Regions from separate parts of the Glutamicibacter sp. BW77 genome, predicted to be linked through region 2. Evidence: predicted binding sites of a transcription regulator. Region 2 holds the regulator's gene; the other holds the start of a gene.
What was found. The regulator HrcA, encoded in region 2, represses chaperone genes, less so after heat shock. The targets are predictions, from matches to a motif close to TTNGCACTCGNNNNNNNCGAGTGCNAA.
Positions count from the first base shown of each region.

Region 1 (16,294 bases), on a different contig from region 2:
CTTCGATCTGCAAATCAATTGCATCGACGGAGGGCACAAGTGCGCCCGGGTAAATTCGGGTGGCCTTTTCAAAGGTCACAGTTGCCATGATGACAATCCTTTCACGGGCAGGTACGTGCCCGACGATCCATAGTGAAAGTGATATGGGACACTCTAGTTTCGCATGGAAAGCAGAAATTCCAAAAGTTCTGGCAACATTTCTGGAGTTTCGATACGATGTGCGGCCAGAGTTGGACCCTCGCCAACCTTAATTCCGAGGTCCTCGCGGTTCAATATTCGAAAGCCATCTTCGTCGGTGACATCGTCGCCAATGAAAAGCAATGCATCTACGTCAAGGACCTCACGGAGCCACTGCAAAGCCTGTCCCTTGTTACCAGAATGAACCGAAGCCTCTAACACCGATTTGCCTGCCATGAGACGTAGTTCGTCTAGATGTGCAAGGGCTTGCTGCCCCTCGATGATAGCTGCGTCGGCCACCTCGATACTGGGTGCCTGACGCACGTGAAGTACGGTGGCCGAGGGCTTATATTCTAAGCTGACCCCTTCATGCCGCTGCGCTACTTCGCTGAGTTTTGCGGTCAATTCTTTGAGATTAGCGCGTTGTGATGCGGACAGTTCTGGCTGTTCGGGGGAGTCGCTGGACACGGAGGGTACTCGCCGCTCCGCGCCATGGGAACCAATGAGGTTCTCGGGGCGGGGAGCTGGATAAACTTCGGTGAGTGAATCGAGGTTTCGGCCTGAGACCACGGCAGTTCGCACACCATATTGTTGTGAGAGTTCCTCAAAAACCTGAGCTGCCTGCGGGGTTGGCCTGGCATCTTCTGGTCGGTCCACTAGTGGCGAAAGTGTTCCGTCAAAATCTAGGGCGACCAAAATTCTGCGATGTCCTGCGAAGGTGGACAGCGCAGCATAGAGCTCCGGGGCAAGTTTTGGCACGATCGTTCCGTTCAAACTAGGCGTGGTATTTAGTGGGTAGGGCTGGGGCTAATCTGGTTTGCCCGTGAATTGATTTCCGCCAGCTCTGCGAGGAAGTGTGCGGACCAACCCGTGACGTCGTTATCTAACAGATGACGGTTCATTCGTCGCATACGTCGGGCTTGTTCATTTTGGTCCATCTTGACCGCTTCGATGATCTTCGCTTTCATCCCATCGATGTCATGCGGGTTCACTAGCACTGCCTGGGTCAGCTGATCCGCTGCCCCGGTATATTCCGAGAGCACCAAGACCCCTCGTCCGTCTTGATGCGCAGCCACAAATTCCTTCGCGACAAGGTTCATGCCGTCGCGTAATGCCGTGACCAGCAGTACATCAGCGGCAAGGTACAAGGCGATCATTTCGCGCAGCGGGTAGGAGTGGTGCAGATAGCGAAGGGTCGTGTGGCTCAAGGTATCGTGCTGCCCGGTGATCTGCCCGACCATTAGTTCTACCTGGTCACGCAGTTCCATATACGAGCCGACATTTTCACGGCTCGGACTGGCGACCTGAATCAGGCAGACATCTCCGGCGCGAAGCGACTGATCGTTGAGCAGCTCTCCATAGGCCTTGAGCCGGTGCCGAATACCTTTGGTGTAATCGAGTCGGTCTACGCCGAGCATGATGGTTTTTGGGTTGCCCAATTCCAAGCGGATCTGCGCTGCCCGGGCAATAATCTGTGGATCGCGTGAAAGCTTCGCAATTTCTTTCGTATCGATCGAAATTGGATGGGCTTCGGCCCTGCACAAGTTTTGAATTCCATGTGTGGCCGATGGTGTGGCTTCGTGGCCCTTTGTGGAGTAGTCGGTGAAGCGGCGTAGACAGCGCAGGAAATTCGAGGCATCGGTCTCACGCTGGAAGCCAACCAAATCGGCTCCTGCGAGTCCTTCGAGGATCTGGGTGCGCCATGGCAGCTGAGAGAACAAGCTGGCGGCCGGGAACGGAATATGTAGGAAGAATCCAATCTTCAAATCTGGCCGGGCCAAGCGGAGCATCTGTGGCACTAGCTGCAGCTGATAATCGTGGACCCACACGGTGGCGTGTTGTGCGGCCGTCCGAGCCACTGCGTCGGCAAAACGTTGGTTGATCTTCTTATACCGGTCCCACCAGGTGCGGTGGTATTCCGGTGGCACAATAACATCGTGATAGAGCGGCCAGAGGGTGGAGTTTGAAAACCCCTCGTAGTAGAGATTGAGGTCTTGTTCGCTGAGCGGAACGGGGACGAGATGAATATCGTCTTTGTCGAATTCGGCGAGTTCTTCATCGATACCGCCATGCCAGCCCACCCAAGCACCTTCGGACGCGGCCATCACGGGTTCCAACGCTGTTACTAAGCCGCCTGGTGCACGCTGAAAACCTTGAGTCCCATCGGGCAGCGTAATCCTGTCGACCGGCAGCCGGTTAGCTACCACCACAAAATCGTAGGGATTGTTCTCGCTAGCGACTGTTAGTTCATTGCCCACCGTAAACCTCCTGGCCACGTAACTACTGCGAATGGAAACACCGCAGATTTTTCGGTTATCAGCAAATGGTGGTCTTAGTGAACCAACATCGCTTTTGTCCTTGTTTTTCGGATCAAGTCTGGAATCCGGGTGAAACCGTGTTCTACCACTCAATGTACGTGACAAGGCTCCCTATTGCTCTTTTAACCCATGCTCACGACGAATAATGAACTATCTGCGATGACTTGGTTGAAGTCTCAAATAACAAAGGAAAGGGGCTTTGCACTGTGTTGGTGAATGTTATGCGCATCCTGTGAAGGTTGGAAAAAGTGCGGGTTACGGGGTATTTGAGCCATTGCATTGGCTAAGCTTGAAGGCAGATTACAGTATTTCCGTTGAGCCAAGGAACAATCAAACTTATGTCGACAAACAACTCGCGTCCGTCCAAAGCGGAGCGCAGCGCTAGCGCTCGCGAAAAGGCTGCGCAGATGCAGGCAACTCAAGCTGCCGCTCAGAAGCGAAAATCATTGATGGTTAAGCTCGGTGTGCTGGCAGCGGTCGTGGTGGTCGTGGCGCTCGTCGTTGTGCTCATCGTGCAAAATAACAACGCGAAGATCTCCGCGACTGGTTCGGCTCCTCAGGGTGGTAACGCTGCCGGTGGCATCCTGCTGACCTCACCTACCACGGTGGCAGATACCTCCGGGATCAAGATCGACAACACCAATCTTGTTCTTAAAGATGATCGGCCTACGACCCCGGAACCTAGCGAGCTGACCGTGGGGGGCAAGGGCGAACCAGTCAACGTCACCTTGTACGTAGATGCGAATTGCGTTCACTGTGCAGAGTTTGAAAGCACTTATGGGCCACAGCTCAAGCAGTGGCTAGCCGATGGCAAGATCACCTTGGAATACCGCAACGTCGGATTCCTCGACGGTGGCTCACCATCGAACTTCTCTTCACGCGGTGCCAACGCCTTGGCATGTGTTGCTGACCAGAGCCCAGCGGCTTACTTGGACTTTGCTACCGCACTGTGGGGGCATTATGACCAGGGTGAGTTGAAGAATGCTGAGCTTTCTGACATGGCGGTTGCTGCCGGCGCCTCTGACTCGGTGAAGAGCTGCATCGATAAGGGGACTTTCCGTCCCTTCGTTGAAAAGACCACAGTGACCGCGCAGAATGAAGGCGTGGGTGGCACCCCGAGCATCTTCGTCCAGGGTAAGAGCGTTGATCTTGCCTCGAAGGACTTCGTTGAAGCAGTCGAATCGGCTATCAAAGCTAATGCCTAAACAGACGCAAAGAGCAGGCAGTAAGTAGCTAGTTCGCTAAACGACTTCCTGCGCTAACGCAAGGTAGTGTCTCATTCGTGAGGCGCTGCCTTGCTTGCGTTAACACCCTCGGCCGCTCGATTCGCAGTAGAGCCTAGTCTTCGGATATTCTTACTTAGTACGCCTCCTTAGCTCAGCTGGCCAGAGCAACGCTCTTGTAAAGCGTAGGTCATCGGTTCGAATCCGATAGGGGGCTCGAATGACCCTCGTCAACGTTTGAAATGAACGATGACGAGGGTCTTTTTCACATTACCCGTTCGACACGTGGTGCCAGTGCGCTGGGCATTCCGCAAAGGCTTGGTTTAGTCAGGTTTTTTGTCGTTCAGGGCGCTAAACTTCAGATGAGTTCTGCTGTTGTTTCCATAGCTGGAACATGGCAAGACAAAAGACAACATAACAATTCAAGGAGTTTGGCATGGCCGGTGGACTCGTAGCCCTTCTCGATGATGTCGCAGCCCTAGTAAAGGTCACCGCGGCATCATTAGATGACATCGCCTTGGGAGCTGCGAAGGCGAGCACTAAGTCCCTAGGCGTGGTCATTGACGACGCCGCAGTCACACCTCAGTATGTGAAGGGTCTATCGCCTAAACGCGAGCTTCCAATAATCTGGAAGATCGCGGTAGGTTCCATCCGGAATAAGCTCCTGATCATCTTGCCGGTCGCCTTGATTCTTTCTCAGTTTGCGCCGTGGGCACTGACCCCTATTTTGATGCTCGGCGGAGCGTATCTCGTTTTTGAGGGTGCCGAGAAGCTACTCGAAGCCATGGGGGTGATCAAGCATCACAGCCCTGGTGGCAAGGACGGTGGCCGGGACGAGAAAGCAATTATTGGCTCCGCAGTCCGCACCGACCTAGTGCTCTCCGCGGAGATCATGGTCATCTCGCTCAACGAGGTGTCTCATGAACCATTCCTGAATCGAGCATTGATCTTAATTGTCATTGCCGTTCTCATGACGGTAGTCGTCTATGGCGCGGTGGGACTAATAGTTAAGATGGACGATATTGGGCTACAACTGGCTCAAAAAACTTCTACGCTTTCGCAGAAGGTAGGCCGTGGCCTAGTCAAGGGTATGCCGATCGTGATGTCGATCTTGAGCAAGGTCGGCGTTGTGGCCATGTTGTGGGTTGGTGGTCACCTGATCCTTGTGGGTATGGATGAACTTGGGTGGCATGCCCCCTATGGTTTTGTGCACCACATGGAACTTTTGGTTCACGACGCGACAGGTTCGGCAGGTGCCGTCTTGGGGTGGCTGACAAATACCGCGTTCTCCTGTGTCGCCGGATTCTTGATTGGTTGCGTGATTGCATTGGTGGTTGTGGGCATCAACAAGCTGCGCGCCAAGCACTAAGCGGTCTTTGTATCCCTGCCCGTAGAATAGAAGGTGAGAGAAACCTTCCCGCCGTGCATCTGCGAGCCAGCGAAACACGCTGGGACTGAGCCCGGTGGATGACCCCCGTTGCTGACTGGCTAAAACGTCTGCCGGCCATGGAAAGATCGATGTGTGTTGAAGAGCAAAAATAGTAGCGTGAAAGATACCGCCCGGCATGAGCGCGGCGCGTATTTCACCCCAGAACCTGTGGCCCGTTTTATGGCCCAGTGGGCGCTCGGTGAGCAGGGCCGCCGTGTGCTTGAACCCTCTTGCGGAGAAGCACAATTTTTGACCACGGCACATCAAGTAACCAACGACGGCCGTGGCGACGTTGAACTTTGGGGAGTAGAACTTCACGAAGCTTCCGTACTCGCCGCACGGGCACTCCTGGACGCGCAAGGCGCTCAGGCTAAAATTCGGCACGCAAACTTTTTTGATGTCCCTGGCACCGCAGATATGGATGCCGTCATTGGCAACCCACCCTACGTGCGTTACCAATTGCACCGCGGTGCCCAGCGACAGCTTTCACGTGAAGCCGCCCGAAGGAGCGGAGTGGAGCTTAATGAGCTAGCCTCCGTCTGGGCGGCCTTTGTAGTTCATGCTACGAGTTTTCTGAAAACTGGTGGACGGCTCGCCTTAGTTCTTCCAGCTGAACTGATGTTCGTCAACTACGCGGGACCGGTTCGAGCTATGTTGCTCGAACGATTCGCAAATGTGCACCTAGCCGTCTTTGAACAGCGGCTCTTTGCTGATGCACAAGAAGAAGTGGTGCTACTACTAGCCGAGGGATATCGCAGTGGCTCTAGCGCTTCCTTTAGCTTGCACCAATTCCGTAACGCCGATGACCTGACCCAACTGACCGAGGGTAGCAAGCACACACCAACTTCACCCAGCGACCGGTGGACCGGCTCACTGGTGACCCTTGAAGCGCAAGGGATCTTAAATCATGCCTTGTCCAGTGCAGCGTTTAGCAACCTCCAAAGCTGGGGCGAAACATCCTTGGGCGCTGTTACCGGCAATAACAAGTGGTTTACGCTCAGCCCCGCACGGGCCGAAGAGCTAGGCCTGACCGAGGCTGAACTAGTGAAGATTTCGCCACCTGGATCACGGCACCTTCGTGGTTTGGAGCTGAACGAGGACCAATGGCAACGCTTGGGTGAGCACGGCCTGTCGACCTTGATGTTCCGTCCCTTGGCTGAGGCCTCCGCCGCCGGGGAAGAACTGATTAACAGTGGCGAACTAGATCTGGTGGATCAAGCCTACAAATGCCGGATGCGCACCCCATGGTGGAGGGTCCCGTTGCTGTCAGTTCCAGACTTGTTCATGACCTATATGAATGCCGACACACCTCGCCTGACAACTAACCATGCGGGGGTGCACCACATTAACTCGATCCATGGCGTGTACCTGGGCGCAGAAGTGCGCGAGTTGGGACGTGGCTTACTGCCCTTAGCCTCGCTCAATACCTTAACGATGCTCGGTGCCGAAATGGTGGGACGCTCCTACGGTGGAGGAATTTTGAAGCTGGAACCGAGCGAAGCCGATAAGCTCCCGGTGCCCGCGGCACATCTTGTGGCCCACTACGAGCAACAGTTGCTAAGTATCAAAGAGGACGTTCGTGCTTATCTGGAGCAAGGTAAAAAGCAGGAAGCCACTGCGTTAGTTGACGAGATTGTGCTGGGTCAAATGCTGGGCTTAGATGAAGCGGCACTCAATGCACTACACGGAGCCCGCCAAGACATGTTAAAACGACGGAAGTCACGAGCGAAGGCAGTGGAGAACTAAGCGTGGGAACTGGCGCAGTCGAAAAAACCTTAGCCTTTGCAGAATATGATGCGACTTTATTATCTGCACCGAAAGATTCTCCCTGGATCCGCAACGGGGCCGTCACCCAGGAGTTTAACCCGTCCTTTGAGACCTTAGAGCGGTTATTGAGCATTCCGGTGCGTTCCAAAGCAGCAACGCGCTCAGGACGCTTCGCGCAAGGCGTGGACGCCTGGTTAGCGCATGAACTGCGCAGAGCTGGGTTTGATGCAGATGTAGTCTGGCCACGCGCCGAAGCACCACGGGTGCTTTCCTCAGACATTCTTGAACTGCTGCGGAAATTACCCGAACGGCTCTCTGAGGAGCTACATGACGCGATCTTGGCAGGTAAAGCAGGAAGTACCGACGCAAGAATCCTAGGCCGCGCCTATATGAAACAAACCGACGTGGTGATGACCCATTGGTCCACCGGGCCAGAACTGCTGTTGAGCACTAAGGCCATGACTTCCTCATTTGGAAAGAACCTCTCCAATCGATACGAAGAAGCCTATGGAGACGCGGCAAACCTCCGTGCCCGCTACCCTCTGGCGGCCGTCGGATTCTATTTCGTGCAACGCGCGACGATCCTTGATTCCGAGCCGGCAGCATTCCGACGTACCGTTGATATGATCCGGAAACTACGCGACTTCGGTGACGGCTTTGGATACAGCGCCACAGGACTCTTACTGGTGGACTGGGATGACCATGCTGAGAAGCCCGAGGTAAAAGTTGTGCACAGCCCGGTGCCGGATGATATTGGAACCGCTCAGTTCATGAATGCAATGGTCGATACAGTCCTGAAGGTCACGCCCATCGACCTGCATGAAGCAGCACGCGCTCGCCGGGCCGGCGAAGTTGCCCCGCTTCCAGGGCATGACCCAGTAGACGAGCTACAAGAAGCGCTCTTTTAGCTCATCTGTTTGACTTCACTGGGCTCATCAAAGCCCCACACTGCGGGAAGTGGAGTGGAATTTCTTTGTGCAGCCAGCATCGGCAATTCGAGATTGGATGTAGTAGCTGTCAGTTCCGTTAGAGCTGGAACACCACGGTAAATATATTTGACCTGTCCCTGATATTCAAAGCTACGTTCGCGCTCCCACACCTCTGACCGTTCGTAGGCAGCCCAAGATCCCGGATTAGCTGAGTCAATGACGGTGATGGGGGTGCTTCCGGTTCTGAGTACAAAATCCAGACGTAGCTTGGTGATCTGCTGACGGATTCCTCGACGTCGGTACTCCGGACGCACACTCATGCAACCGAGCTCGAGCGCACCCATGACGCTAGTCGGTGCAATCACCGAGTCGTGCACGATTCCTGCAGCTATGAGCAGGTGTGAATCGTAGACCGAGACAATATAACGGGCACGGTCGATTTTCTGATTCCAGCGGTCATCAATCACTGGGTACAGGCTTTCCAGTTCGGAACGAGCAGCACCAAGTGGTGTGGAAGTGGAGAGGGAATAGCGCAGGAAAGAGTGCACTGGGATCGGTCCTAAGGCTAAGACGAACGAAAGATATGGCTTTTGCTTTGTGGCGGTATGCCGGTCGGCGGATTTCGTTGGCCTTCAGGGGACCGGTACCGGTGGGTTCCGGTAGCTTCCTTGTAGGGCCCAGCTTGAGCTCGATGAGCTAGAAAAATTATGCGGTTTAGCGGGGCTGTTTAGCAAGCCAAAAAAGCGACCAAAATGTTAAATCTAGATAAACGAAATGACTCCATATTTTTGTGCTTGTCATCCGCTCTTTTTCAGTTGACTAGTGTGGCAGTGCTCGATAATTTGGGAGCGACAATGCAGTCCGGACGGTTATGGTGGTGAAATCGATTTTGTGCGTTGGGCAAAGACCGCTAAGATCGTTTAGGTGCTTGACCGGCAGGTCAGCGCGCAGAGGGATCTTTAGCTCAGTTGGTTAGAGCGTTCGCCTCACACGCGAAAGGTCGCTGGTTCGAGTCCAGTAAGATCCACCAAAGAACGAGGAAGCCACCGCATCAATGCGATGGCTTCCTCGTTCTACTTTGTGCGGGGTTCTTTTGTTCGGGTTTACTTGGCGAGCATCTCGTGTACGAGCGGTTTGACTTCCCGACCAAGAAGTTCGATGCTGTCCAGCATCGTCTCGTGTGGCAACGAACCTGCCGAATACTTGATGTCCACCCGGCTGAGGCCTAAGGTCTTGGCGACCTTGGCCATTTTGGTGGCCACGGCCTGTGGGCTACCTGCCATCATGGATCCATCTAGTCCCATGGAAGCCTCCAAGCGCATCTTGCTTGCAGGAGGCCATCCTCGTTCTGCGCCCAAACGGTTCATGGTGCGCTGGTAGTGCGGCCACAACAATTCCAAGGCTTCCTTGTCGGTCGGGGCGACAAGCCCGTGGAAGTGTGCGCCTACCCGCTGTGTTGGCTGTCCGAACTGCTTCAATGCGCGGTGATAGAGCTGTACAAGTTGTTCAAAGGCGGCCGGCTGTCCGCCAATGATCGCCATGAATAAGGGCAACCCGTGCCGGGCGGCTCGAATTACCGACTGTGGGCTACCGCCAACACCAACCCAGGTGGTGATTGGATCTTGTTCTAGCAGTGGGTAGAGCTTTTGATCTTCAAGTGCTGTGCGATGCTCACCGGCCCAGGTCACCGGTAGGCCGGTGCGGACCTTTGCTAAGAGTTCAAGTTTTTCTTCGAAGAGCGATTCGTAGTCATCAAGGTTGAGCCCGAAAAGCGGGAACGACTCGATGAAGGATCCTCGACCTGCGATGATTTCGGTACGGCCATGGGAAATGGCGTCCAAGGTTGCAAATCGTTCGTAGACGCGTACTGGGTCGTCACTCGACAGGACGGTCACCGCGGTTCCCAAACGGATTTTTTCGGTGGCTTGAGCCAGAGCGGCGAGAACAATTTCCGGAGCCGACACTGAATAGTCATCGCGGTGGTGTTCGCCTATGCCAAAGAAATCCAGTCCAACCTGCTCGGCCCGCTGACCTTCGACTATGACGTTGCGGATTACCTGTGCATGGGACAGCGATCTGCCCTGTAAGTCTTCGGTGATATCGCCGAAGGTTTCCACGCCAATCTCGGGCGTCTCTGGCGTCGGTGCGACAGAAGTCATGACTTTCCTCTTCTCCAAAAAATTCATGCAATTGCATCTAATTAGGTAACTCGCTGGAGTCAAATTTTATTTCCGAGAACAAAAAATGACAGATGTGTTCAGGGATACTCAGTCGATGGGGGTTCCTCTCTGCCGGTTGACAGGCCATGGTTGTATCGTGAGGAATACGAGTAAAACAAGAGCCTCAGGGGGAGTGATTCGTGGCGCAGCAAGACCATGGCGAGAAGTCCGTGGAGTCGAAAGATGCGGGAGAAGATCCATCGCCATTGGCCGGGTCGCTGCCTCGTATTTTGACGAGCGAAATCAACATGGGACACCTACCAGAAACGGTGTCCGTTGAGACGACGATGGCTTCAGAGCTTCCGTTAAATACCGCAGTAAGTGCAAGCGTCGCGGCAGCTGACGCTACCGATATCGAGTCACGCACCGGTCAGGTTCTTACCTCGGATGACGGCATCACGTTAATGCCAACGCGCGCCAACCCGGTAGCACGTCGTCTGTTGGCAAAAATGTGGATTTCAGATACACCACCAACCGAAGCTCTGAAAGTGGTTGACCGGTTACGCGGAACCCCGTACGCCAATCCAAAGGTGAACGTCGATCAAGATGCATCGGCCCGACGGACCATGGAATTCGCCCTAGATCTCGGCGAAACGCTGATTCGTTATGGTGCTGGTGCACTGGAAGTCGAAACCAGCATCATCGCGGTAACCGCCGCCCTGGGGCTTAGTCATCTAGATGTTGATATCACTAACCAGTCGTTACACCTGAACTACAGCCCACCGGACGCTGAAAGCTATTCGATTTTGCGCGTGGTGCGTTCCTACACCACCAACTATGCGGGTCTTGTGATGGTTCACGAGTTGGTCTCGGATATTATTGCCGGCGGTGTGTCACGGACTTCTTCGGCTAAACAGCTGAAAGCAATTACGCGGAAACCGAAACCGTTCCCACGCTGGGTTGTGGCCTCGGGACAGTCGATATTCGCGGCAGCCTTTGTGCTCTTCATTGGTGGTTCGTGGCTTGGCGCCCTGGTCGCGATGGCCTCATCGTGGTTGATCTCGCAGATCGGGCGCTATGGCTCACGCTGGCGCGTTCCGGAGTTCTTCTCCGTCGCCACTGCAACCTTTACCGTGACCGTCATTGCGCTGCTAAGCCACCGAGTGCACGCCCCGCTGGACCCTGCGTTGGTCGTTTCCGGTGGTATCTTGTTGCTCTTGCCTTCGGGCAGATTTGTCTCGGCGCTACAAGATGCGATCAATGGGTTCCCCGTGACGGCCGTCGGGCGCCTATTTTCCGCCGGGTTGACCTATACGGCCATCTTGTCGGGAATTTCATCAGCCTTGGTTGTCTCTTCGGTCTTCGGAGGCGACAAGGTGGACGTTCACCGGATCGTTGCAATCAACTATCCAACATGGATGCTTGTTGGTTTAGTAGCAGTGGCTATCCTTGCCGGTGCGGTGACCGAGCAGACCGCGAAGCGGCTGCTGATCCCTACTGCGTTGTTAGCTGTGGGCGGCTACCTCGTCTTGTTGTTGGCCGAACAAATCGGATTGGGCTCTCGAGCTACGCCGGCCGTCGTGGCGACAGTCATCGGTTTTGCGGCGCGTTTCTTGGCGGACAAGTTACGCTCACCGCAGCTAGTGATTGCAGCGCCTGCTGTCATGTTCATGCTTCCAGGCCTGATGATATTCCGTGCAATGTACGGCATCGTTTTCGATGTGGAAGATATGTTCTCTAGTTTGGTGGAGATGTTCAACGCATTTGCCATCATGCTGTCTATCGCCGGCGGCGTGGTTTTCGGCGATACGCTCTGTCGGCCTTTGACCTCAAATGCTCGACGTGAACGTCGCTGGATCCGCCGCCGTTAGACGGTCGGTAACTTCCAATTGATAGGCGCCTGACCAGAATCGGTCAGGTGCCTATTGATTTGAGAGAAGGGTTTTGAACCAAAGAAGCCCCGGCTGGCCGATAACGGAGAAGGGTGGACGCTGTGCACGTGCGGCATATTGCCCATCAGTGGACTCAGTTTTTGCGCGTGGGCTCCCCAGAGAACGGCGACTACCGGATTTTTGCGTGAATTGAGGGCGCCAATAATCGCTTCGACAACCGGTGTCCAACCAAGCTTTTGATGGCTTCCTGCCTGCCCGGCGGTCACCGAGAAAACCTGATTGAGTAACAAGACCCCTTGCTCGTGCCAGGGGCTGAGGTCCGGATGTGGGGCTTCGGGCACCGCGAGGTCGGAGCTGAGCTCCTTATAGATATTTCGTAAACTGCGAGGCAGCGGCCGAACATTTTTCTCAGCGGCGAAGGCCAAACCATTTGCATGTCCTGGGGTCGGATAAGGGTCTTGGCCGATAATCAGAACTTTGGTTTTGGCTAGGGGAAGCAACAGTGCGCGCAACATCACCTCTGGGGCCGGCAGGATCTGCTCGCCCGCCTGCGAACGCAGCGCTAATTGTTGGGCTATATCCTGCAACACGCCATCAAGCGGCTCCAATGTCGATACCCAGTCCTCTGCGATAAACCCGTTGCTGGCTAGTGATTTTGCGCCAAAATAGAACGGGAAGTCAGCGGCTGAATACTCCGGGAGAGGCTGAGCGGCGGGAGCCTCAAAGAGCGCTGGCTGTTGGTTGTTCATAACAACTATTCTGCCCGTTTTCGGCGCGGTTGTGCCGCGTTACACGGCATCGAGTTCATTGATTGGTTAGAATATCGGTGGTGTGTCCACCATGTGTGGATATGAAAGCATAAAGAGGCCCGACTAATCGGTGTTCAAGGAAGAGGTGAGACGCATGGCAGGCAATGAGGTTTTGGTGGATTTTGTAATGAATCCCGACTCAGAGCTCGATGAGCGTTCACAGCAAATCTTGAACATGGAAAAACTGTGGTGGAAATATGCCGGAGCCAAGGAACAGGCCATCACTAAGCAGTTCTCAATTTCGCCGACGAACTACTATCAGTTGCTCAACCAGCTGATCGACACGGACGCGGCGATGGCCTACGACCCAATGCTGGTAAAGCGGTTGCGTAGACTTCGATCTACCAAGCGTCGTGTGAGCGGTACCGTCGGCGGAGAACGTTAAGTTCTTAGCCGGCCTCGGCCAGCCAGACCTCGAGCAAGGACAAGAATGACCAACTACCCACGTGACGAATTCGATCGCGTTCCGGAGTTTAGTACCCGTGTGGGGTCGCATCATGCCCATGGATGGGCGCAGTCTGCCGCCGCCAAGGGCAAGGACAGCAAGCTTCGTTGGGTAGTCCTGACCGCAATTGCGGTGTTGCTCATCGGTGGTGTGGGCTTCTTCTACGGTCCGAGTATCGCCGATCGTCTCAGCGGTTCCGAATCGACGCAGAATACCGAAGCGACAGCAACCGAAACTTCGCAAAGTCTTAGCGCCGAACCTTCCGAAAGCGCTACCCCCTCAAGCACCATTGATGATGCGGACGTGTTGTACGGTCAGCTCATTGGCGTGTACAACGGTGCGAGTATTGCAGGCACAGCCGGTGCAGGTGAAGAATTGTTGACTGAGGCCGAATTTACGAACATCGTGACGGATAATTGGACCCGAGATGCGGAAACCTCGACCGTCTATTACATGTCCGAGGCCTACCGGACCACCGCAGAAAAAGCCGCCGAGGTCTTAGGTATCGACGAGGTTTTGCAGACTCAGAACATTCCTAACCGCGTCACGGTGGTCCTTGGTGCCGACGATACGTTGAACTCCAAGTAATATTTCGCTTCGCTCACAGCCGATCAGCTTGCACTCGCCATGCGAGAGTGCCAATATTTGTATTAGCACTCATGCGTTACGACTGCTAATGCCGATCGGCTGTTCGTTTTAAAATCGAACCCTTTCGACCCTCGCGGTTTGTTAACGCACGGAGCGTGAAGAATACCTCAGATAGCGAGAGCTCATCTTGGTTGTCGGCCCGATGCCGATACCGGTGCGCTCGTCCGTCGCGGGCGCTGTCTGTCGGTTGCATTTTCGCAAGATCGTCCCGAAAGGACCGAAAGCCACTATGGCCAAGATGATTGCATTTGACGAGGAAGCACGCCGCGGACTTGAGCGCGGCCTGAACATTCTGGCGGACGCCGTAAAGGTAACCCTAGGCCCACGCGGTCGCAACGTTGTTCTGGAGAAGAAGTGGGGCGCACCTACTATCACCAACGACGGTGTGTCCATCGCCAAGGAAATCGAGCTCGAAGATCCATACGAGAAGATCGGCGCCGAGCTCGTCAAAGAAGTAGCCAAGAAGACTGACGACGTCGCCGGTGACGGCACCACCACCGCAACCGTGCTCGCTCAGGCTCTGGTCAAGGAAGGCCTGCGCAACGTTGCTGCCGGCGCCGACCCAATCGCATTGCGCCGCGGTATCGACAAGGCAGTAGAAGCCGTCACCGCAGAGCTGCTTGCCGCTGCAAAGAAGATCGAATCCAAGGAGCAGATCGCTGCTACCGCTTCGATCTCCGCTGGCGATCCAGAAATCGGCGCATTGATCGCCGAAGCACTGGACAAGGTCGGCGAGCAGGGCGTTATCACCGTTGAAGAGTCCAACACCTTCGGCCTTGAGCTGGAGCTGGCCGAGGGCATGCGCTTCGACAAGGGTTACATCTCCGCATACTTCGTCACCGACGCTGAGCGTCAGGAGACCGTGCTGGAAGATCCTTACATCCTGATCGTCAATTCGAAGATCTCCTCGGTCAAGGACATGGTTTCCTTGCTGGAGAAGGTCATGCAGTCGAACAAGTCGCTGCTGATCATCGCCGAAGACGTTGAAGGCGAAGCACTGGCTACCCTGATCTTGAACAAGATCCGTGGTCTGTTCAAATCCGTTGCCGTCAAGGCTCCGGGCTTCGGCGACCGTCGCAAGGCTATGCTGACCGACATCGCACTGCTCACCGGTGGTCAGGTTGTTTCCGAGGAAATCGGTCTGTCGCTAGACACCGTTGGCCTCGAAGTTCTGGGTACCGCCCGCAAGGTCGTTATCACCAAGGACGAGACCACCATCGTTGAAGGCGGCGGCGACGCCGACGCCATCGAAGGCCGCAAGGCTCAGATCGCAGCCGAGATCAAGAACACCGACTCGGACTACGACCGCGAGAAGCTGCAGGAACGTCACGCAAAGCTTTCCGGTGGTGTCGCTGTGCTCAAGGCCGGCGCCGCAACCGAGGTGGAGCTCAAGGAGCGCAAGCACCGCATCGAAGATGCAGTGCGTAACGCCAAGGCAGCAGTTGAAGAGGGCATCGTCGCCGGCGGCGGCGTGGCTCTGATCCAGGCTGGCGCCCTAGCGTTTGCAAAGCTTGAGCTGGAAGGCGACGAAGCCACCGGTGCGAACATTGTTCGCGTTGGCATCGAAGCCCCACTGAAGCAGATCGCACTGAACGCTGGCATGGAGCCAGGCGTTGTCGCCGACAAGGTCAAGGGCTTGCCAGCAGGCCATGGCCTGAACGCCGCAACCGGCCAGTACGTCGACCTGCTTGAAGCAGGCGTGAACGACCCAGTGAAGGTGACCCGTTCGGCTCTGCAGAACGCTGCGTCGATCGCTGGCTTGTTCTTGACCACCGAGGCAGTCGTTGCAGATAAGCCAGCTCCTGCTGGCGCTGCCATGCCAGGTGGCGACGACATGGGTGGCATGGGCGGTATGGGCGGCTTCTAAGCTCCCCGCACCTCGCTGAGCGACCGCTCAGGCGGTACTAGCAAACCCGAGGGCCTGCTTCATTATGAAGCAGGCCCTCGGGCCGTTAACCCCGACATCTCGGTCGGCGCGTAGTTAGAACTGTGTGGACAACTGTTCCAGTTCAGCGGACAAATTACTGCGTGCAACACTTTCCCAACGCTGCCGGGCCTGTGCAGTGCCGAACAACTGGTCCTTGTCGAGTAACTCACGAAGTATCTTGGACCGACCACGGGCGAAGTCTGGCTCCGACACGTGAGCGTACTCGGCCCGAACGGCCTGCGTATAACGCTGATAGGCGGTTGCAGGGCGAGCCAGAACTTCTAAATCTGCGTCGCACAGTAGCGCGCCGAGCAGGTCCCCAGCCTGCGGCTGGTGGGTGCTGGTCAGCATAATCAGCCGTTGAATTGAAGCCACCGTGTGGTCGGGCAAGAGACCTTGCAAGCATTGACCTGCGAGCTGCGCCGAGTCCTGCTCGTCGGTGCTCTGACCTTCATAAACCGCGTCGTGAAACCATGCGGCTAATTCGAGTATTTGCCGGTCCTGCTCCGAGACCTGCGTACCACACAGCGAATCTAGTGCTTCAAGTACGGCGAGCAGATGCACACGATCG
Region 1 is NZ_NRGT01000061.1:2,053-18,346, forward strand. Features, by position in the region: gene ugpC (sn-glycerol-3-phosphate ABC transporter ATP-binding protein UgpC) at 1-88, opposite strand, end outside; gene otsB (trehalose-phosphatase) at 154-936, opposite strand; gene CIK74_RS09965 (trehalose-6-phosphate synthase) at 966-2,435, opposite strand; gene CIK74_RS09970 (thioredoxin domain-containing protein) at 2,834-3,700, shown strand; tRNA gene CIK74_RS09975 (tRNA-Thr) at 3,862-3,935, shown strand; gene CIK74_RS09980 (DUF808 domain-containing protein) at 4,155-5,087, shown strand; gene CIK74_RS09985 (N-6 DNA methylase) at 5,265-6,893, shown strand; gene CIK74_RS09990 (hypothetical protein) at 6,896-7,822, shown strand; gene CIK74_RS09995 (hypothetical protein) at 7,819-8,391, opposite strand; tRNA gene CIK74_RS10000 (tRNA-Val) at 8,797-8,873, shown strand; gene CIK74_RS10005 (Atu2307/SP_0267 family LLM class monooxygenase) at 8,947-10,002, opposite strand; gene CIK74_RS10010 (threonine/serine exporter family protein) at 10,203-11,873, shown strand; gene CIK74_RS10015 (uracil-DNA glycosylase) at 11,870-12,643, opposite strand; gene CIK74_RS10020 (DUF3263 domain-containing protein) at 12,798-13,088, shown strand; gene CIK74_RS10025 (LytR C-terminal domain-containing protein) at 13,134-13,736, shown strand; gene groL (chaperonin GroEL) at 14,026-15,663, shown strand; gene CIK74_RS10035 (DUF4031 domain-containing protein) at 15,778-16,294, opposite strand, start outside.
Region 1: a site for HrcA is predicted at 13,799-13,825, ahead of groL (chaperonin GroEL). Genes of this name have one in related genera too.

Region 2 (9,370 bases):
TATGCCTTAGAATTGGCTAACTTGATCGGTTGCGAAGTTGAAGACGTGCTGAAGGTCTCGGGTAAAACCGGTGAAGGCGTAGAAGACTTGTTAGACGAAGTAATCAAGCAGCTGCCTGCGCCTAAGGGCGTGGCTGACGCTCCGGCTCGAGCAATGATTTTCGACTCGGTGTATGACACCTATCGTGGTGTGGTTACCTATGTTCGTGTGGTTGACGGCATGCTTCGTCCGCGCGAGCGTATTCAGATGATGTCCACCGGCACTACTCACGAACTACTTGAAATCGGCGTTTCAGCACCTAACCCGGTTCCGAGTAAAGGCTTGGGTGTGGGTGAAGTAGGCTACCTGATCACCGGCGTGAAGGACGTCCGCCAGTCCAAGGTTGGCGATACGATCACCAATAGCATCAAGCCTGCCACCGAATCTTTGGGCGGCTATGAGGACCCGAAGCCAATGGTCTTCTCGGGCTTGTATCCGATGGATGGCAGTGACTACCCGGCGCTGCGTGATGCGTTGGATAAGCTCCAGCTCAACGACGCTGCACTGGTTTATGAACCAGAAACGTCGGTAGCACTAGGCTTCGGCTTCCGTGTTGGTTTCTTGGGCCTTTTGCACTTGGAAATCACCCGTGAACGCTTGGAAGCCGAGTTTAATCTCGATCTGATTTCCACCGCTCCAAACGTGGTGTACGAGGTCATGCGTGAAGACAAGGTCATGATCACCGTGACCAACCCATCGGAGTTCCCAGAAGGCAAGATTCTTGAGGTTCATGAACCTCTGGTTTCTGCGACTATCCTTGCACCAGCTGAATTTATTGGTTCGGTGATGGAACTGTGCCAGGGCCGTCGTGGCACGTTGCGCGGTATGGACTACCTCAGCGAGGAGCGCGTAGAAATGCGCTACACCTTGCCACTGGCGGAGATCGTGTTCGACTTCTTCGATCACCTCAAGTCCCGCACCCGCGGATATGCCTCCTTGGATTGGAAGGCCGACGGCCAGCAAATTGCTGACCTAGTCAAGGTCGATATCTTGTTGCAAGGTGAGCAGGTCGACGCTTTCAGTGCGATCACCCACCGCGACAAGGCCTACGCATACGGTGTCATGATGACCGGAAAGCTGCGTGAACTGATCCCGCGCCAACAGTTTGAGGTGCCAATTCAGGCAGCTATCGGCTCACGCATTATTGCTCGTGAATCCATTCGAGCTATTCGCAAGGACGTGCTAGCCAAGTGCTACGGTGGCGATATTAGCCGTAAGCGCAAGCTGCTTGAAAAGCAGAAGGCCGGTAAGAAGCGTATGAAGATGGTCGGTCGTGTGGAGGTTCCGCAGGAAGCCTTCATCGCCGCCCTATCCACTGGTGAAGAGAAAAAGAAGTAAATGCCCTCAGTTTTGCCTGACGGCGATCCGGCTCCGGCCGATGGTCTGCTCCCCGCATTATGCTCGCACAATGCGCAGGAGCGGACCATGTCCTTCTACGTGCATATTCCGTTTTGCACTGTGCGTTGCGGTTATTGCGACTTCAACACCTATACAGCGAAGGAACTTGGTTCTGGCTCCAGCCAGGCCAGCTATGCTGCCACGGTCAGCCAGGAAATCAGTTTCGCCCGCGGCGTGATGGACAAGTCTGACATTGCGCATCGCGAGATTGAAACCGTATTTTTCGGGGGTGGCACCCCGACCTTGCTACCCGCTAGTGACCTTGTTTCGGTATTAGGACGCATTAGCAGTGAATTCGGGCTCAAACCCGGTGCCGAGGTCACCACCGAGGCGAACCCCGATTCGGTGACCCGTGAAAGTCTTCAAGAGCTTAAAGATGGCGGATTTACTCGAGTCTCCTTTGGGATGCAGTCTGCAGTTCCCCATGTGTTGGCGGTCCTAGAACGTACCCATGACCCCAAGCGCGTTCCACAGGTAGTTCAGTGGGCACGCGAGGTGGGCTTGGACGTGAGCGTGGATTTGATCTATGGAACGCCGGGGGAGTCGGTGGAGGACTGGCGTGCCAGTATCGAGGCGGCGCTATCCTACGAACCTGATCATATTTCTGCCTACGCGCTCATCATCGAAGAGGGAACTAAACTGGCGGCGCAAATTCGGCGCGGACAGGTTCCTAATATTGATGATGATGATCATGCCGAAAAGTATCAGCTAGCCGATGAGATGTTCGCTGCAGCCGGTTACCAATGGTACGAAGTCAGCAACTGGGCCAAGGGTGACGAGCATGCTTGTCGTCATAACGTTGCGTACTGGCAAGGTGGTGACTGGTGGGGCGCAGGCCCTGGAGCGCACTCGCACGTGGGCGGATTGCGCTGGTGGAATGTGAAGCATCCTGCCGCTTACCAACAGCGTGTCGACGGTGGCATCTCTCCGGGACACGGTCGCGAGTTCCCTGACGCCGAAGCAGTCCAGTTAGAGCGAACGATGCTCCTGACCCGACTCAGCAGCGGAATGCTTATCGCAGAGCTTGATGAGCATGGCCGGAAGGCTGTGGCAGGTTTAATCGCCGATGAGTTGATTGATCCGAAAGCTGCTTTTGCTGGATCTGTGGTGTTAACGCAACGAGGCCGGCTCTTGGCCGACCTGGTTGTTCGTGAGTTGTTAGATTTCTAAAACATAGAAAAGTTAGTTACTTCATCAACCGCAGGTTAACGAGATAACGGTATGGGCGTCCCTTATTGACCTGAATGGCGGCATGGGCGCCCATTAGCGTCATGTAGACCCACAGTGCCACGGTGAGTACAGCGAAGATCCAACCGATGCCCGGGATCAGGGTGAGCACGTTCAGAATGATTGCCAAGATAGTCAACGGGAACGTGAAGTTGAACGCTTCCTTTGACTCCTGAGAAGTGAAGGGCCCGCGGTCGCGGTACACCGCAAAGATGATGGCCGCTGGGATGCAACCTAGTATGGCGCCGAAGTGCGACATCATTGCCCATTGGCGGTCCTCGGAAGGAGACAAGGGTAAAGCTGAGACCTTGGAACCTTCGAAACGTGAATTCTCCGGCGGTACGGTCTTGCGTGTTGTCACGTGGCTCTTCCTTGTCTCGATAGGGTGATGCTCCAATTCTATCGAGGTTCTAGCGATGTAAAGGCCAACCCGCCCTGAAACTCCAACTATTAGTCAATCGTTAGGAAACCGTAATCTTCACTGGTGAGGAAATCGATCAGCTCCTCAACCTTGCCTAACAGCTGTGGTTCTAGCTGAGAATAGTGGTCAACGTGGGAAAGGATGCGTTGCCAGCCCAGACCAATATCCTCTGCTGTGGAGTGTGGCCAACCGAACTCCCGTAATATTCCGGTTTTCCAGTCGGTGCCGCGCGCAATGACCGGCCATTTCGTAATATTAAGCGCCGAGGGTTTAACCGCCTGCCAGACATCGACGTACGGATGGCCCAGGATCAGCACATGTTGCGCTGCTCCGGGGACCCGCATTGCTTCCTTGACGATGTGTTCTTCTTTGGTTCCAGAAATAAGGTGATCCACTAGGATCCCCAAGCGCCGTTCCGGTGAAGGATTAAACGCTCGGATTGCTCCGGCAAGATCATCAACTCCGTGTAAGGGCTCCACCACAATGCCTTCAACGCGCAGGTCATGGCCCCAGACTTTTTCGACCAACTCTGCGTCGTGTTTACCTTCGACCCAAATACGACTGGCCCGGGCGGTACGAGCTTTCAGGTCAGTGACCGCACGAGAACCGGATGCCGAAACTAACTTCTTAGGTGCTGCCGCTTTAGGCTGCGGTTCTACGATCTCGACCGGTTCTCCTTCGAGCAGGAATCCGAACCCGGCCTGGAATGAACGTGTCTTGCCGCGACGGTCCTCCAGCACGATGACACGCATTCCTCCGGACTTTTCGGTGCGAACCACTTCACCGACCCATCCGCTGTCCACGTCTTCCAATAACAAACCGACGGACACCGGAATTTGACGCAGTTTTTTGGGTGCTGGTGCACTGAGGTCTTGCGCTCCCCAGGAGTAATTGGACACGTACTGCCTTTCGCTGTGATCGAATACGCTCGAAATCCAATGCTAGCAACCGATGAACGTATTAGACTTGGCACTTGATAGGTTCGAGTGCCAAAACCTTGCGTGGTTTCATAGGAGGTGTTGAGGTGAGTGAGTTTCGACGGCTAGACGTCTTGCGCGCCATTGTGGAGGACTACGTCCAGTCGCATGAACCAGTTGGGTCCAAGGCATTGCTCGATCGTCATAACCTCGGAGTCTCCGCGGCGACGATCCGTAACGACATGGCATTGCTGGAAGAAGAAGGGCTGATCGCGGCTCCGCACACCTCTTCAGGGCGTATTCCCACGGAGAAGGGCTACCGCCGTTTTGTTGATCAGATAGGTGAGCTGAAGCCGCTGTCTAGGGCCGAACGCGAAGCGATCAATAAGATCTTAGATAGCTCCCAAGATCTCGACGAGGTACTCCATAGCACCGTTCGGTTGTTGGCACGCCTGACAAACCAAGTCGCCCTAATTCAAGTGCCACACTATGACACTGCGTCGTTGCGAAATTTGGATCTTGTGGGATTAGGCTCCGCGCAGGTGTTGATGGTGATGATTGCCTCTAATGGGACCGTAGATCAGCGAATGATCTCGACCGCGAGAGCTTATAGCGACGAGGAACTGCACGCGCTGAAGCTGACTTTGCTTAACGCTCTGGGCGGAAGGCAACTTGCTGAGCTCGTGGGAAGCCTAAAGTTGGACACAGTCCCGCCACAGCTTCACGAAGATCCTTTGTTCGAATCGATCGTCGATAGCTTGCAGGAAATGGCACGAGCCGCGAATGCACAGCGCATCGTGATGGCCGGTACTGCTAATCTGGCGCGTTCCTCGGGTGACTTCCCGCTGACGCTGACCCCAGTTCTGGAAGCCTTAGAAGAGCAGGTAGTTTTGCTTAAGCTATTTTCCGAGCTGGAAGCTGACTCACGTGGTGTAGCGGTGACCATTGGTACCGAACATCATTACGGACAGTTATCCGATGCAACGGTGATTGCCACAACCTATGGTTCGGACGCACGTAGCAAACTGGGCGTACTTGGACCGACCAGAATGAATTACCCTTCATCGATGGCATCGGTACGCGCGGTAGCGCGCTACCTATCGAAGATTTTGACGAATTAGTTTTCGTCGCCACTAAAATTTTTATTTTTACGAAAGGACACGGCGAATATCGTGAGCTCGCATTACGAGACGCTGGGTGTTGCTAAGGATGCGACCCCGCAGGAAATCAAGAGTGCCTACCGCAAACTGGCACGCAAGTTGCACCCCGATGTGAACCCCAGTGAAGGTGCTGCTGAGCAATTTAAGCTGGTCACCCGCGCCTACGAGGTCCTTTCAGATGAAAAGAAGCGCGCCAACTTTGACGCGACCGGGGACCTCAATGGCAACGGTCAGCAAGGTTTCGGTGGTGGCGGCGGTCAGAACTTCGGTGGTTTTGGCGATATCTTCGAACAGTTCTTTGGCGGGGGACAAGCCCAGGGGCCGGCCTCACGTACGCAGGCTGGCCGCGACGCGCTGATCACCATCACCATTGATTTGGAAGACGCGGTCAAGGGCACCGTCTACCCGCTGGAAATGGAAACCGCTGTTACCTGTAAGGCCTGTGACGGTTCATGCTGCCGCCCAGGCACCAGCCCGGTCACCTGTGAAACCTGCCATGGTGCGGGTCAGATCCAGCGGCCGGTGCGTTCCTTCCTCGGACAGATGATGACCGTTGAAACTTGCCCTGCCTGCCGCGGGTTCGGTACCACTATCCCTGATCCATGTAATGAATGTAATGGTGAAGGCCGCGTGCGCGAGCACGTGTCGAAGTCGCTGAATATTCCTGCTGGTGTTGATTCGGGAACCCGAATTCAGCTCCGTGGTCAGGGCGAAGCCGGTCCTGGTGGGGGACCGAACGGTAACCTCTTCGTTGAGGTTGATGTTCGTCGCCACAAGGTGTTTGAGCGCGCACAAACCGATCTGCATGCGAAGATGACCATTCCTATGACCGCTGCCGCCTTGGGCTGTGAACTGAAGCTTGAAACCTTCGATGGCGAGCAGCAGATCAATGTCGAGTCCGGTGCCCAAGATGGGGATACCATGACGCTTCCAGGCCTTGGTGTACCACGCCTACGCGGTGGCAAGCGTGGTGACGTAATCGTGCACTTGCAGGTGGAAACCCCAACCAAGTTGGATGCTGCACAGCGTGAGCTGCTTGAACAGCTCGCAGAACTTCGTGGGGAAAAGCTCACCTCGGGTCGCGTTGAGCAGTCCGGCGGGATGTTCTCCCGGTTGCGCGATAAGTTGAACCAGCGCTAACCATGAGCAATCACAGCTTTGTGATCTCCGCGGAGCAAGGTGCACTAGCCCTGGTGGGGGAAACTCTAGAACTCACCGGTGCTGAAGCCCATCATGCGGTGGCCGTGAAACGTGTGTCTTCCGGCGAAGAGCTTGATCTGCTCGATGGTACCGGTTTGCGTTTGCGCGTTAAAGTGTTGGACGCGTCCAAGGAGTTGTTGCGCGTCATCGTGCTTGAACGTTTACAGGAAGTTCCTCCGGCACACCGAATTGGACTGGTTCAGGCTTTAGCTAAGGGTGACCGTGACCTGCAGGCCGTGGAGTCAGCCGTGGAGCTCGGTGTGTTTACGGTCCGTCCGTGGCAGGCAGATCGGTCCATCGTGCGATGGAGCGGAAGTAAGACCGAGAAGGCAATGGCTAAGTGGCGTTCGCTAGTGCGTTCGGCGCAGAAGCAATCACGTCGTGCTTTTGAACCTGAAGTCTTGGAACCGGTTAATACCAAGACTCTGAGTACCCAGATTCGCCACTTGTGCGAATCCGGTGAGTTAGTTTTGATTCTTCATGAGGCAGCACAACTATCTGTCGCGCAAGAAACGCAGAACTGGCTAAGCCAGGCGTCCAAGCAGGCCGGTGTCACCTTGGTGGTCGGACCCGAAGGCGGTATAAGTGACGCTGAGCTTGAACAGTTTGTTGCTGCTGGTGCCCGCCCAGCCTTGCTAGGGCAGCATGTCTTGCGTGCTTCGACCGCAGGACCTGCAGCCTTGGTCCTGGTTCGGCACCTGCTGGGTGAGTTGTAAACCGTTAAACAAAAAATGTTCAGTACAACCAAGTGGTTGTGCTGAACATTTTTGTGGCTCAACGAGCCGAAATTTACTTGATGGTGAACTCACTGGACACCGAAGCGATTTTCTTCGTGGACCCGTTTTCCTGTCCCCAGAAGGTCAGCTTGTAGGAGCCCACTCCTAGTTGAGTGGTGAAGCTGAATGAGCCATCTTGTTTGATCGACGATGCTTCGATAGCCTCAGCAGCGGTCAACACGGTCAGCTTGCCTGTTTTGTCCTTGCTTTCCAGACTGTAGTAGACGCCGTCGGTAAAGTTGGCGGTTCGCCCGGAGAATTTGATTTGCCCGGCCTTATTCGTGGCGCCAAATTGCGGATCGATAATCCAAATTGGCGCCATGAAGCTTGCATCTCGTTCGTATGAATCTGCGAGTCGTAAGTCTCCGAAAACCGTTGCATTAGCTTGACCGTCAACCAGGATTTTTACCTTCGGAGGCAATGTGCCAATGAACAGACCCGCGTTAGAAGCGGCAGCGGTTGAAGTGAAGACTAGTTGCTGAATGCTGCGCTCGGACAGTCCGCGGTCGAGTTTAGCGCTGAAGACCTTAGCCGGAAGATCAAGGGTAATGACGTTTTCCTTGTTCATGGACACGCCAACTTCGCTTGATGGTTTCAGATGTGTGTACCACTCAGGATTTACTGACTTTTCATTAAGCAGGTAGGAGATGGAATCTCCAATGGGCTCACCAGTCATATTTTTTGCAGCGTATTCACGGTAGAGATATACGCCAAGATCCGTGTTTTCTAGCCAATAGATAGGCAACCGGTCAATTGATGAATGATGTTCAACCGAGTCGCTTGCAGCGGGTAGGGACAGCGACGTGGCGGTCGAGCTAATCGGCATCTGGTGTGATTCCTCGCGCGAAGCAAGACCACAGCCGGCTGCCGCGACGAGACTTAGGCTGACTCCAATAACGGCAACCCGCTTTGAAACCATTCTCGTGAATCTACCCTGCACTACTTACCAATCCGTTGATCAATCGTTTAACGTCGGGGCATTAAATGCCCTGACGCTCAAATAGTTTGGCACACGAAGCTGAGCAAAAAAGCGGAAATCTGGCGTTTCGACGCATTCTTAACCAAATCTATACCTTGGCCACCAGTGATACTTAAGAAACACTTCAGATGCATTGAGCCCTTGCTCATGGCGAAAATCTTCCCGAAGGCTGACCGTCATGGATAGACTGTAAGGTACGAGAACGAACCATCGCCAAGCTTTATAAAAGGGGCACTAAGCACTGCATGCAGGTTGAACATAATAAGGTACCGGCCGAGTCAGACTCCGCGTCCATGACCATCACCTTCGAGACTCCCGAACTTATGGTCGCGACGCTAGGTCCTAGTGATGAATTATTGCGCATCCTGACAGGTGCTTATCCTTTGGTGCAGTTCCGCCCTAGCGGTGCCACCTTGACCTTGATCGGCGAACCTATCCAGGTACGTAAAGCGCAGCGGGTTACCGAAGAAGCACGGGCCTTAGCCAGCCGCGGTTCGCGGATGAGCGCAGATACGATCGAGCAAATCATTAAGATGCTCTCTGCCGGCGGTGGTGATACACCCACCGACGTGCTGGGCCTGAAGATCCTTTCTGGACGTGGCCGATCGATTCGACCTAAGACGCTGAATCAAAAAGGTTATGTCGACGCGATCGAGGACAACACCATCACCTTTGGTGTGGGTCCAGCCGGTACCGGTAAAACTTTCCTTGCGATGGCCATGGCGGTGGCAGCCTTGCAAGCCAAGGAAGTGAGTCGAATTATCTTGACCCGCCCGGCGGTAGAAGCGGGGGAGAAGCTAGGCTTCCTTCCCGGAAGCTTGACCGAAAAAATTGACCCGTACCTGCGTCCGCTTTACGACGCTTTGCACGAGATGATCGACCCGGAGACCATTCCGCGTCTTATCGAAGCTGGAACGATTGAGGTGGCCCCGCTCGCTTACATGCGCGGGCGCACACTCAATGATGCATTTGTCATTCTGGACGAGGCGCAGAACACCACCAGCGAGCAAATGAAAATGTTCCTCACTCGTTTGGGCTTCGGATCCAAAATGGTGATCACTGGGGACGTGACTCAAGTGGATCTGCCAGGAAACGCGGTCTCCGGATTAGCCATGGTCATCGAAGTGCTCGAAGATATTGATGACATCAAGCTGTGCCGGCTGGATGCCGGGGACGTGGTGCGTCATCGACTGATCGCAGACATTGTCACGGCTTATGACCGTTGGGATACCAAAAAACGTGAACAACACTCT
Region 2 is NZ_NRGT01000088.1:25,164-34,533, reverse strand. Features, by position in the region: gene lepA (translation elongation factor 4) at 1-1,377, shown strand, start outside; gene hemW (radical SAM family heme chaperone HemW) at 1,378-2,607, shown strand; gene CIK74_RS17675 (DUF4870 domain-containing protein) at 2,624-3,025, opposite strand; gene CIK74_RS17670 (DUF3097 family protein) at 3,115-3,984, opposite strand; gene hrcA (heat-inducible transcriptional repressor HrcA) at 4,110-5,123, shown strand; gene dnaJ (molecular chaperone DnaJ) at 5,175-6,302, shown strand; gene CIK74_RS17655 (16S rRNA (uracil(1498)-N(3))-methyltransferase) at 6,305-7,078, shown strand; gene CIK74_RS17650 (GerMN domain-containing protein) at 7,152-7,964, opposite strand; gene CIK74_RS17645 (PhoH family protein) at 8,363-9,370, shown strand, end outside.